3 regions of the Rhizobium sp. N731 genome follow, and region 1 is predicted to be linked to each of the others. Evidence: predicted binding sites of a transcription regulator. Region 1 holds the regulator's gene; each other region holds the start of a gene.

Region 1 (4,210 bases):
GAGTTCGCGCCGAAGAACAGGCTGACGGACCTGATCGAGGTCAACATCAACAACCTCGCCGCCGTCCCGTCGATCGTCTACGGTCTGCTCGGCCTTTCCGTCTTCATCAACTTCATCGGCCTGCCGCGCTCGGCCTCGTTGGTCGGCGGCCTGGTGCTGACGCTGATGACCCTGCCGACGATCATCATCGCCACCCGCGCCGCACTGCGCGCCGTGCCACCGTCGATCCGCGCCGCAGCCCTCGGCCTCGGCGCCTCGAAGATGCAGATGGTGTTCCACCATGTCCTGCCGCTCGCCATGCCCGGCATCCTCACCGGCACGATCATCGGGCTGGCGCATGCGCTCGGCGAAACCGCGCCGCTGCTCCTGATCGGCATGGTCGCCTTCGTCGCCAATGCGCCGACGACGCCGCTCGATCCCTCGACGGCCCTGCCGGTCCAGGTCTATATGTGGGCGAACGAGGCCGAACGTGCCTTCGTGGAACGTACTTCGGGTGCCATCATCGTCCTGCTCCTGTTCCTGATCGTCATGAACATGGGCGCCATCCTCTTGCGTCGTCGCTTCGAGCGCCGCTGGTAAACGGAGTAGATATCATGAACATGCTGACGGAAGCTGCAGTTGAAAAGGCGCTGGATCAGAAGATGAGCAACGTCCCGTATAAAATGATCGGACAGGATGTCTCCGTATACTACGGCGAGAAGCGTGCGCTTTTCGACGTGAACCTGAACATCCGCGAAAACACCGTAACCGCCCTGATCGGCCCCTCGGGCTGCGGCAAGTCGACTTTCCTGCGAAGCCTCAACCGCATGAACGACACGATCGAGGGGTGCCGCGTCACCGGCAAGATCACGCTCGACAGCGACGACATCTATGATCCGGATATCGACGTCGTCGAACTTCGCGCTCGCGTCGGCATGGTTTTCCAGAAGCCGAACCCGTTCCCGAAGTCGATCTACGAAAACGTCTCCTACGGACCGCGCATCCATGGCCTCGCCAAGTCGAAGGCCGATCTCGACCAGATCGTCGAGACCAGCCTGCAGCGCGCCGGCCTCTGGAACGAGGTCAAGGACCGCGTGCACGAGTCCGGCACCGGCCTCTCCGGCGGTCAGCAGCAGCGCCTGTGCATCGCCCGCGCCGTTGCCGTCAGCCCTGAGGTCATCCTGATGGACGAACCCTGCTCGGCGCTCGACCCGATCGCCACCGCCAAGGTCGAGGAACTGATCCACGAGCTGCGCGAGAACTACACGATCGTCATCGTCACCCACTCCATGCAGCAGGCCGCGCGTGTCTCGCAGCGCACCGCCATGTTCCACCTCGGCAACCTCGTCGAGGAGAACGACACCGACAAGATGTTCACCAACCCGGACGATCCGCGCACCCAGGACTACATCATGGGTCGCTTCGGCTGATTGCGGCAATCCGAAGCCTTCCCGTTATTCGAGGACAAAGCCCCATGGCATCGACACATATTTATTCTGCCTATGATGATGATCTGAAGTTCCTCTCCAGGCGGATTTCCGAAATGGGCGGCCTGGCCGAGCAGATGGTCGCCGAATCCGTCCGGGCGCTGGTCAACGGCGATACGGCGCTGGCGCAGAAGGTCATCTCCGACGATGTGATCCTCGATCACACCGAGCGCGAGATCGGCGACAAGGCGATCGTCACCATCGCCCGCCGCCAGCCGATGGCCGCCGACCTGCGCGAAATCATGGGTTCGATCCGCATCGCCGCCGACCTCGAACGCGTCGGCGACCTCGGCAAGAACACCGCCAAGCGCGTCATCGCCGTGCAGAGCACCGGCGTTCCGCGCAAGCTCGCCCGCGGTCTCGAGCACCTGTCCGAGCTGGCGCTCGTCCAGCTCAAGGAAGTGCTCGACGTCTATACGACGCGCGCCGCCGACAAGGCGACCGCCATCCGCGAGCGCGACAACGAGATCGATGCGATGTACACCTCGCTGTTCCGCGAGCTCTTGACCTACATGATGGAAGATCCGCGCAACATCACGAGCTGCACGCATCTGCTCTTCTGCGCCAAGAACATCGAGCGCATCGGCGACCATGCCACCAACATCGCCGAGACGATCTACTACATGGCGACGGGCGCCCAGCCGGAAGGCGATCGTCCGAAGGATGACAGCGCCAACACCGTCGGCGCCGCGACGGAATAATCGTTCCGAACGAGCCGCCCGAGCCCGCCGCCCGGACCAGTCACTTGCGTGCGCGCCCGTTCGGGGCGCGCAAAGAGGTCGCAGCCAATTTCTGAATTTGCGCAGGACGCCTGGTTAAATCGTCCCGGTTTAAGGCTTGTGCGCGAGGAGACGGACACGCATGATCCCGAGAGTCGCAGTTGTTGAAGACGAGGAAGCGCTCAGCGTGCTCCTTCGCTATAATCTCGAAGCGGAAGGCTTTGAAGTCGATACCATCCTGCGCGGCGACGAGGCCGAAATCAGGCTTCAGGAGCGCACGCCCGATCTCCTCATCCTCGACTGGATGTTGCCCGGCGTCTCCGGCATCGAACTCTGCCGGCGCCTGCGCATGCGGCCGGAAACCGAGCGGCTGCCGATCATCATGCTGACGGCGCGCGGCGAGGAGAGCGAGCGGGTGCGCGGACTGTCCACCGGCGCCGACGATTATGTCGTCAAGCCCTTCTCGACCCCCGAACTCGTCGCCCGCGTCAAGGCGATGCTGCGTCGGGCCCGTCCCGAGGTGCTGTCCTCGGTGTTGAAATGCGGCGATATCGAACTCGACCGCGAAACCCATCGCGTTCATCGCAAGAGCCGCGAAGTCCGCCTCGGCCCGACCGAATTCCGCCTGTTGGAATTCCTGATGTCGTCGCCGGGCCGCGTCTTCTCGCGCTCGCAGCTGCTCGACGGCGTCTGGGGCCACGACATCTATGTCGATGAACGCACCGTCGACGTCCATGTCGGCCGCCTGCGCAAGGCGCTGAATTTCTCCAACATGCAGGACGTCATCCGCACCGTCCGCGGCGCCGGCTATTCGATGGAGGCCTGAGGCTGAGGGAGTGTGTGGTCGGCGTTCCCGCCGGTGCAGCCTTTCCCAGGCCCTTCATTGCACCGGCGCGGCGTATGAGCGGGCACCACCTCACCTCTGTCATCCAGGCACCACCTCTCCTCTCCGTCATCCCAGGGCTTGACCCTGGGATCCATGCGGCTGGCGCTGCGGGAGGAGCGATGGCATTCAAATGCAGGGAAATTATCGAAGCCGAGTGCCTGGTCGTGGATCCCAGGGTCAAGCCCTGGGATGACGGAATGCGTGGTCGGCTTTGCTGCCAAACACAAAGGTCGCTTCCCCACTCTAATCACAAAAAACGGGCTGCTCGGCCCGTTTCTCACTCTCGACGATGTCGCCCGCTCAGCTGACGCGCGCTGCCGCCCGGCGGCGTTCGTTGATCGGCTGATAGGCAAGCTTCTGATGATAGCTGCAATAGGGCGAATTGTCAGGGGATTCGCAGCCGCAGAAGTGGAAATCGTCCTTCAGCGGATCGCCGACCGGCCATTTGCAGGTGCGTTCGGTCAGTTCCGTCAGGCCGAGGCGGCGGGAAATCGGCACGACCACGTTGCCCTTCGGCACGTATTCCATTTCCTCGACCGTTTCGATCTCGATCTCTTCCTTCAGCATCGTTGCGCCCTGCTGGCGGGTAACGGTGCGGGTGGTGATCCGGGAGGCGTAGTTCGGCGCGCGCGGCGCCGATGTCTGGCGCTTCGGCGTGCGCGCCGCCGTCGCCGTGCCGCCGGCCTTGGCACGACCCGGCAGGTTCAGCCGGTGCACCTTGCCGATAACGGCGTTTCGGCTCACGCCGCCAAGCTGCGCAGCAATCTGGCTGGCGCTCAGTCCTTCGGCCCAAAGCTTCTTGAGTTTCTCGACCCGCTCGTCTGTCCAGTTCATGCCCTGTCTCCACCGTTTGCGTTGGTGATGGCAGAATCCCTCACCGTTGTCCCGGAAGCCTCCGAAACAAGAAACGCTTGATCAATTTTGGTGACTAGTTCCGCCGCATGCAGTCTAGTAATTGAACTTTAACCTAGTGTGAGGCTGACTCCGTGACAAGAGTCGCGGGAATCCGGATGAATCGAATTTCAAGTTTTCCCCAACTTGCTTCCTCTGCGTGTCATTTCTGCAATAATGCCTGTTGAAGGCCGAAAGTGCCCCTGTACAAGCTTGCTGCATACGCTAAGGCCGCAGTTTTGTTGACA
Region 2 (4,210 bases), 450 kb from region 1:
CCGCGCATGACCAATACCTATATGCTCGGCGGCGACAAGACGCCGGATGAAATCATCGCCTCGGTGAAGAAGGGCATCTATGCCGTCTCCTTCGGCGGTGGCCAGGTCGACATCACCTCGGGCAAATTCGTCTTCGGCTGCACCGAGGCCTATCTCATCGAGAACGGCAAAGTCGGCGCACCGATCAAGGGCGCCATGCTGATCGGCAACGGCCCGGATGCGATGAAGCGGGTGTCGATGATCGGCAACGACATGAAGCTCGATACCGGCATCGGCAATTGCGGCAAGGCCGGCCAATGGGTTCCGGTCGGCGTCGGCCAGCCGCATCTGCGCATGGATCAGATCACCGTCGGCGGCACGCAGACCTGAGGCTGAGGATTTCATGATGGCAGAGATCGAAATCAGACCTTTTGCCGCCGGCGATGCCGATGACGTGCTGTCGGTGATCCTGCCGATCCAGCGCGAGGAGTTCGGCATCGACATCACAGCCGATGCCCAGCCGGATCTCAGGGTCATCCCGGATTTCTATCAGTCCGGCAAAGGTGAGTTCTGGGTCGCCGTCAAGGACGGCGCGATTGTCGGCACGCTTGGGCTGAAGGACATCGGCAACAACCAGGCGGCACTGCGCAAGATGTTCGTCGCCGCCGAGGTTCGCGGCCGCGAACACGGCGTGGCGGCGCGGCTTCTCGAGCGTCTGTTCGATCACGCCAGAGATGCCGGCCTTACCGATATCTTCCTCGGCACGACGGACAAATTCGTCGCCGCCCATCGCTTCTACGAGAAGAACGGCTTTACCGAGATCGCCAAGGGCGCCCTGCCCCGCTCGTTTCCGCTGATGGCGGTGGACAGCAAGTTCTATCGCTACAAGGTCGGCTGACGAAAGAGCTGGAGCCATCCCGACATTCGGCATCACGCTTTAGGCGGCTTCACCACCGCTCTTTCAACCTTGCCGAGCAAGCTTTTCAGTTCGGGCTCGCGGACGAGAGCAGCGGCTTCGAGCGGCGGGAGCCATCGGCTGTTTCGTTGTTTTTCCTCCGGAAACTTCTCGTCAATTTTTTCGGCTTGCAAGAGATGGACCTGAACGACGGAAGGAACGCGCTCCCCGTTGGCCAGCGTCTTGATATAGGTGTAGAAGCCAAAGGGGCGCTTCCTGGCCTTACCCTTCACCCCGGCCTCCTCCCAAGCCTCGCGCTCGGCAACCTGGTGGGGTGCGAGCTTCGCAATAGGCCAGCCCTTGGGAATGATCCAGCGGCCGCTGTCGCGCGACGTGACCAGGAGGATATCAACCAACGCCGACTTTTCGATAACAGATCGCCGCAAACTGCTCGATTGCTTCCCCCCTCAAGAGCTGATCGGTCGCGCCTGCCAGCCGGCCGAGATAGGATCTAGCTTTCTTCGGCATTGGCTTCAGCCGCCGCCGGCCGGCCATCATTGGTGGCGGAAGCCGTGGTAATCTCCTGAGCGATAGATCAAGCGTGAAAAAGAAGCTTGAGACGCTGAACAAGGTTGGGGGCGCCGCCAATGTTCCTCAACTATATCTCTACTTCAAGGGCGGCGCCGTCACAAATCTGTCATAAACTGAAATTCACCCCTATCTCTTCAATGGGATACGGTTTAGGACGGCTTGCGCCTATAGCGCAGACCAAAGATCACGAGGTGTCCATGCTGGGTTGGTTTCGAAAGTTGATGCCGCGCGAAGACCGGTTCTTCGTCCTTTTCGAACAACATTCCAGAACGATCGTCGACGCCGCACAGGCTCTGGACAGGTTGCTGTCGGGCATAGAGATCGATCGTCAATGCGAAACGATCGTGCGGCTGGAAGATCAGGCCGACGATATAACGCGCGAAGTCATGCAGGCCGTCCGGCGGAGCTTCATCACGCCTTTCGATCGCGGAGATATCAAGGATCTCATCCAATCCATGGATGATGCGATCGACATGATGCACAAGACCGTCAAAACCATCCGGCTCTTCGAGCAGACCAGCTTCGACCCGCGGATGCAAGAGATGGGCAAGACCGTTGTGGAGGCTGCCAATCTCATTGCCGAGGCCATTCCCTTGCTTGATCGCATAAGCGCCAATGCGCCGCGGCTTTCTGCCATCGTCGAGCAGGTCACGCGGGTGGAAGGTCGCTCCGACGAGCTGCACGAGCAGGGGCTCAAGGATCTGTTTCGCCGGCACGGCGCCGGCAATGCAATGGCCTATATGATCGGCAGCGAGATCTACGGCGAGCTGGAGAAGGTGGTCGACCGTTTCGAGGACGTCGCCAACGAGATCAGCGGCATCGTGATCGAGAATGTCTGATGGATGCCGCCCTTGCACTTCCGCTTCTTGTCGGCCTGATCGGCATCGCGCTGCTGTTCGATTTTCTCAATGGCCTGCATGATGCGGCCAACTCGATCGCGACAATCGTCTCGACACGGGTCCTGAGGCCGCAATATGCGGTCTTCTGGGCGGCATTCTTCAATTTCATCGCCTTCCTGTTCTTCGGCCTGCATGTGGCCGAGACGCTCGGCACCGGCATCATCGACCCGGCGATCGTCACACCGCAGGTGATTTTCGCGGCCCTGATCGGCGCCATCGTCTGGAATGTCGTGACCTGGATCTTCGGCATTCCCTCCAGTTCATCCCATGCGCTCGTCGGCGGGCTGGTCGGTGCGGGCCTTGCCAAAACCGGCTTGAGCTCGATCGTCTGGAGCGGGCTTCTCAAGACTGCCGCCGCCATCGTCATGTCGCCGATGATCGGCTTTCTCCTGGCACTGTTCCTGATCCTCGCCGTGACCTGGACCTTCATCCGGCAAACACCCTTTGCAGTCGATCGGTCCTTCCGTTTCCTGCAATTCGTGTCGGCGTCGCTCTATTCGCTCGGCCACGGCGGCAATGACGCCCAGAAGACCATGGGCATCATTGCCGTGCTTCTTTACTCGCAGGGCTATCTGGGTGGCAGCTTCCACGTGCCGCTCTGGGTGGTGATTTCATGCCAGGCGGCGATGGCGCTCGGCACCTTGTTCGGCGGCTGGCGTATCGTCCATACGATGGGCTCGAAGATCACCCGGCTGAACCCGATGCAAGGATTCTGCGCCGAAACGGGCGGTGCCTTGACGCTGTTCGGCGCCACCTGGCTCGGCATCCCCGTTTCGACCACCCATACCATTACGGGCGCCATCATCGGCGTCGGCGCCGCCCGGCGCGTGTCCGCCGTCAGGTGGGGACTTGCCGGCAACATCGTGATCGCATGGATCATCACCCTGCCGGCCGCGGCGATAATATCGGCGCTTTCCTTTTGGCTGGTGACCGGCTTGAGCAAAATCTTCTGATGTCGCTCCCGATTTCTTACCTGCTCGGCTGAAACCGCCACTTCCGCTCGATCGCGGCGGCGAGGTCGATGTCGTTACGGCGAGCAAACAGCATGAGGTGACCGAGCAGGTCGGCAGTCTCGTCTGCCAGCTCGCGCCTGATATCCTCAGGAGAGCGGCCCTTCGCACGGCCCCGACCGGTCAGCCGGTTCCAGGCCTGGGTGAGCTCTCCCATTTCCTCCTGCAGTTTCAACAGGAACCAGTCGGCATCTCGCTCGATGCCATTGGCGGCGACATGGGCAGAGGAAGCGGCTTCGAACTGGTCGGCGAGACGGCGCAGCATCAATGTTCTCCTTTTGTTTATGGAGGAGACGCTGATTCCCGCTGCTTGTCCAGAGTGGAATATGGCGGCCGCGATTAGCTGTGATCGGGCAGCAGCATGCAATCATAGGAACGCTGTTTCAGCGCATCGCAGGCGGAGGCGGCGGCGTCCCTGCTGGCGAAACCGACGAAGCGGGCGCGATAGATCCTGTTCGCCCCCTGCCCGACAGCCTCGGTATAGGGTGAGGCGGAGACCAGCGGCGCGCCGCCTTCCGACTGTGCCTGGGCAAGAAGCGCCCGCGCCGCATCGGCGCTCGGCGCCGCTGAAATCTGGATCTGCCAGGTTCCGTCGGCTTTCTCGGCCGAAGCCTTGCCGGTCTTGCCGGCATTCAGGATCTCGTCCATCGCGACAGGACGCTCCAGCGGCACGACGGCGTCATCAGCATAAGCCAGGCTCTTCGCTGCGAGATCTTCGTCAGGGCGCGGCGCGTTCGCCGGCACCGGAACATCGGAAGCCTCGGCGGCGGACGCGACTTCGACCGGCTCCCTGGCGCCGACGCTCGCCATCAGCCTGGCGCCGCCGGATGACGAGG
Region 3 (4,210 bases), 370 kb from region 1:
GAAAGATGAAGTGGGCGGCGCGTACCAATTCGATTGCTGGCGGTAGCGCTTCATCGGATATCGCGATGACATCGAGGTCGATCTTCGGCTTGGCCGCAAGGCCGGGCACCGATGTACTGCCGATATGGTCGATGGACCGCACGAGATCACCGAGCAGGATGGAGACTTCGACGCTGATTTCAGCAAACAGCAGCGGCCAGGAAGGGTCGTAATCGACGACTTTGATGGCGCGCATCCTGCTTCTCTACCGTGGTCAGCGCACTTCGGCCAGCAATCCGTCCAGGATCGCGATCATCTTCTGCTCGGCCTCTTCGAGCGAGCCGCTATTGTCGAGCTCCGTCACATCGTAGTCGCCACGCACGGTCAGCGGGCCGCGGGCGAGCCTGGCCATGATGTCCTCGTGTGTCTCGCGGCCGCGCGCTTCCAGCCGGCTGGCGAGCACGTCGGGGCTGGCCGTGACATTGATGACCTTCAGCCGCGGGAAAGCGGCCTGGAAGCGGTGAAGCGCCGAGCGCGAGCCGTTGGCCACAACGACGTGGCCTCGCGACAGCGCCACCGAGACTTCGGCCGGAATGCCGTATCTCAGGCCATGCGCTTCCCACCAGACGGCGAAGGAGCCTGACTGCTCCATGGCGGCAAAGCCTTGGAGAGAGACGGAAAGGTGATCCTCGCCGCCGGCATCACGGTGGCGGGTTATGACGCGGCGGGCGAAATGCACGTTGTCGCGGCCGGCAAAACGCCGCGCAGCGAGATTCATCAGCGTGTCCTTGCCGGCGCCGCTCGGCCCGACGACGACGACCATGATGCCGCGTTCGGCTCCGGCTGCTGCATGGGGTTCGTGCGGGGTCATGCGACACGGCGTCCCCGGCGCCAGACGGAGCGTGTGACCGGCACGCCGTGCGAGCGGTGGACACGGACGAGATCGGCGCGCAACCCGGTCGCGATCCGGCCGCGATCGTCGAGGCTGACGGTGCGGGCAGGCGTCGACGTCACCATCGCGATCGCTTTCGGAAGGGTGATGCTCTCCACCTCGTCGGCAAGGATGAAGGGTGCGTGCAGCAAGCTGAGCGGCACGTAGTCGGAGGACAGCACGTCGAGCACGCCCATTTCGGCGAGATCGCGCGCGGCGATGTTGCCGGAGTGGGATTTGCCGCGCACGATATTCGGCGCGCCCATCAGTACGCTCATGCCGTGCTCGTGCGATGCCCGGGCGGCATCGAAGCTGGTCGGAAACTCGGCAAGGCGCACGCCATTGTCGATTGCCTCGTCGACATGGGAGAGCGTGGCGTCGTCATGGCTTGCGACCGTGATGCCGCGCTCGGCGCAAACCTTGGCGATGGCATTGCGATGCGGGGTTGAATTGCGCGCCGATTCCGCCTGGCGCTTGGCGACGAAACGGGCGAAGGCCTCGTCGCTCAGGCCCCGCTTCTTCTGATAGTAGAAGATGTATTGATCCATCGTCTGGAACTGTCGCTGGCCGGGCGCATGATCCATCAGCGAGACCAGCCGCACATGCGGATCGTTTTCGAAATCGGCGAAATGTTCGAGTACGTTGTCGGCCGAAACCTCGCAGCGAAGATGGATGAGGTGCTCGGCGCGCAGCCGGCCTTCCTTCTCCGCTGATTGAATGGCGTCGGCCATCTCGCGCATCTCGCCATGTTCGAAACCGCCGTCCTCGTCCGCGCCCATGCGCAGGCAGTCGAAGACCGTCGTGATGCCCGATGTGACGATCTGGGCGTCATGCGCCTGGACGGCAGCGGTCTTGTGCCAGCGGATGCCCGGGCGCGGCTGGTAATGGCCTTCGAGATGGTCGGTATGCAGTTCGACAAGGCCGGGAATGACGTAATCGCCCTCGAAATCTTCGCCGGCTACCGAATTGCCTTCGGAGACGTCGGCGATCTTGCCGTCGCGGATGAGGATCGATCCTGAAAGGATGTCGTCCTCCAGAACGATGCGGGCGTTGGAAAAGACGGTCTCTTTGCTCATATCGTCAGGTCTTTCAGCTTTTGGCGCCGGAAAGCGGCAGCCAGGAATGAACTTTGAACGGGGCGCCGCGCCTCTCCTCGATGAAGACGGCGAGGCCGGAAATTGAAAGCGGCCGGCCGGTGAAACCGGAAAAACGCTCCGCCAGGACCGTTTTCATCGTCTCGGCACGTGTCTCCGGCACCTGGCCGCTCAGCGTCATGTGGAAACCGAAATCCTCCATGACGTAAGGATAGCCCCAGCGTTGCAGATTGGCGCGCTGGCTGTCGCTGAGCCTCTCCGGATTGCGGCGCGCGATATCGGCCTCGGAAAGCGTCGCGCGGAACGGCTCGAAGGATTTTACCACCTTCGCGGCGAAATCCTGAAGAGGTTGATGAAGAGAAGCCGGAACAAGGGCAAAAAAACGGCCGAGCTGCCCGAGCACGAGTTGAGGAATCTCGAAGGCAGGGGTCCGGGCGGCAAACTCCTCGGCGAAGGCCATGAGATCCTTTTCGGTGACGGAAGCGGCAAGCGAAAACGGCGCCTTGATCGTCGCGTGAAAGCCGTAGCGGCGTGGGTCGGCGGTCAGCTCGAACTGCTCTGCCGCACCGAGTGTCTCATGGTCGGGTGCAGGATAGGTTTCGCCGGTGAAAGCATCGCGGCCGAGCCAGCGCGAAGCCGCGCCGGTCAGGGGATCTTCCTTCGGCGGCGAGAAATAGAGGGCGTAGCGCAAGGCTTTTATCCTGGGGATCATCGAAACGGGGAGGGCAATGTGCAGTGATTTGGCGGCGAACCGCAAGCAGGCTCCCGGCTAAAAGATTTCCGTGACAGAATGATGATGGCGGCAGCGCCGCCACCGCCCCTCATCGATCGATCAGTGCGTCTTCGTGCCCATCAACCGGTGGCGCAGCGCGTTCGAAGCGGCGTCGAACAGGAAGACGACGATCAGGATCAGAATGACCATATAGGCGACGTTTTCCCAGTTGGCGTTGGTGCGCATCGCCTCCCAGAGCTTGAGGCCGATGCCGCCCGCGCCGACGGCGCCGATGATGGTGGCGCCGCGCACGTTCGACTCCCACTGGTAGAGCGTCTGGCTGACGAAGATGGGAACGATCTGCGGCATGATGCCGTAACGATGGACGAGCACCGTCTGGGCGCCGGTCGATTTGATGCCTTCCCGCGGCTTGTTGTCGATGTTCTCGAGTCCCTCGGAATAAAGCTTGCCGAGGGTGCCGGTCTCGGTGAGGAAGATCGCGCCGCTGCCGGCAAGCGGCCCGGGGCCGAAGGCGCGGGTCAGGAACAGCGCCCAGATCAGCATGTCGACCGAGCGCAGGAAATCGAATGAGCGCTTGAGGATCTGGTTCAAAATGCGGTTCGACGTGATGTTGCGTGCCGCCAGGAAGGCAAGCGGGAAGGCGGCGAGCGCGCCGAGCAGCGTTCCGAGAAAGGCCATGACGATCGTCTGGAACAGCTTGGTCCAGACGTCGCCATGCTGCCATTCGCTGTTGTTCCAGATGTCATCGAAGGCGAGCGACAGATTGGTCTGGTCGGGCTTGATGCGCGGGCCGGAGACGATGAGGCCGATGACTTCGCCGACCGGCTTGTCAAAGAAGGAGGATTGCGTGTCGAAGATGAAATTCGCCCAGCCGAGGAAGCGTTTACGGACCTTGACGCGGTCGACGGAAATGCTGACGTCGCCGGCAAAGCCGAGATCCGCGAGCACGTTGTCGTCATAGACCGTCATCCAGCTCGGCACCGGCCCGACCACCTCAGGCGCGCCGCTCGAAACGTCGACGGGCACACTGACGCCGTGTGCAGTCACGATCGTTTCGCTCTTCGAGACGGTGACGCTGCGGCCGGTGCCGCTGACGGAAACGGTGATGCTGCCGTCGGGATTGTTGACCACCCAGTCCGGATGCGGATTATCGCCGAGCGGCGAGAAGCGGGGATAACGCACCTCGATCGAGCCGTCCTCCTGGATGCGGAGGTCCGGCTGGACATCGTAGCTCACCCATTGGCTGAGATAGATGCCGACGCGCTCCCAGTGGGCTTCGGCAAGAAGCTTGGGCAGGTCGAAGAACCAGACGGCGTAAAGGCCGTAGAGCAGCGTCGCGATGACAATCATCAGCCCGCCGAAACGCTGGCGGAACGAGCGGTGGAAATATTCCGGATAGCGCGCTTCGATTTCGTGCATGCGGTTGGCGTCGATCACCGTCATGGCGGCCTCAATGTTGCAGGAGGAAAGCGT

The links. The regulator PhoB, encoded in region 1, activates phosphate uptake and scavenging genes when phosphate is short. The targets are predictions, from matches to a motif close to TGTCATNNANCTGTCAT.
Region 2: a site for PhoB is predicted at 1,559-1,575, ahead of AMK02_RS04895 (DUF47 domain-containing protein). Genes of this name have one in related genera too.
Region 3: a site for PhoB is predicted at 2,787-2,803, ahead of AMK02_RS00815 (DUF1045 domain-containing protein). Genes of this name have one in related genera too.

What each region holds. Positions count from the first base shown of each region.
Region 1 is NZ_CP013601.1:542,925-547,134, forward strand. Features, by position in the region: gene pstA (phosphate ABC transporter permease PstA) at 1-579, shown strand, start outside; gene pstB (phosphate ABC transporter ATP-binding protein PstB) at 594-1,409, shown strand; gene phoU (phosphate signaling complex protein PhoU) at 1,454-2,167, shown strand; gene phoB (phosphate regulon transcriptional regulator PhoB) at 2,328-3,011, shown strand; gene AMK02_RS02705 (GcrA family cell cycle regulator) at 3,372-3,905, opposite strand.
Region 2 is NZ_CP013601.1:995,713-999,922, reverse strand. Features, by position in the region: gene tldD (metalloprotease TldD) at 1-369, shown strand, start outside; gene AMK02_RS04905 (GNAT family N-acetyltransferase) at 386-877, shown strand; gene AMK02_RS04900 (NUDIX hydrolase) at 910-1,290, opposite strand; gene AMK02_RS04895 (DUF47 domain-containing protein) at 1,663-2,304, shown strand; gene AMK02_RS04890 (inorganic phosphate transporter) at 2,304-3,317, shown strand; gene AMK02_RS04885 (pyrophosphatase) at 3,334-3,639, opposite strand; gene AMK02_RS04880 (D-alanyl-D-alanine carboxypeptidase family protein) at 3,714-4,210, opposite strand, start outside.
Region 3 is NZ_CP013601.1:171,861-176,070, forward strand. Features, by position in the region: partial or broken gene AMK02_RS00800 (GrpB family protein) at 1-235, opposite strand, end outside; gene phnN (phosphonate metabolism protein/1,5-bisphosphokinase (PRPP-forming) PhnN) at 254-850, opposite strand; gene AMK02_RS00810 (alpha-D-ribose 1-methylphosphonate 5-triphosphate diphosphatase) at 847-1,986, opposite strand; gene AMK02_RS00815 (DUF1045 domain-containing protein) at 2,000-2,695, opposite strand; gene phnE (phosphonate ABC transporter, permease protein PhnE) at 2,837-4,180, opposite strand; gene phnE (phosphonate ABC transporter, permease protein PhnE) at 4,188-4,210, opposite strand, start outside.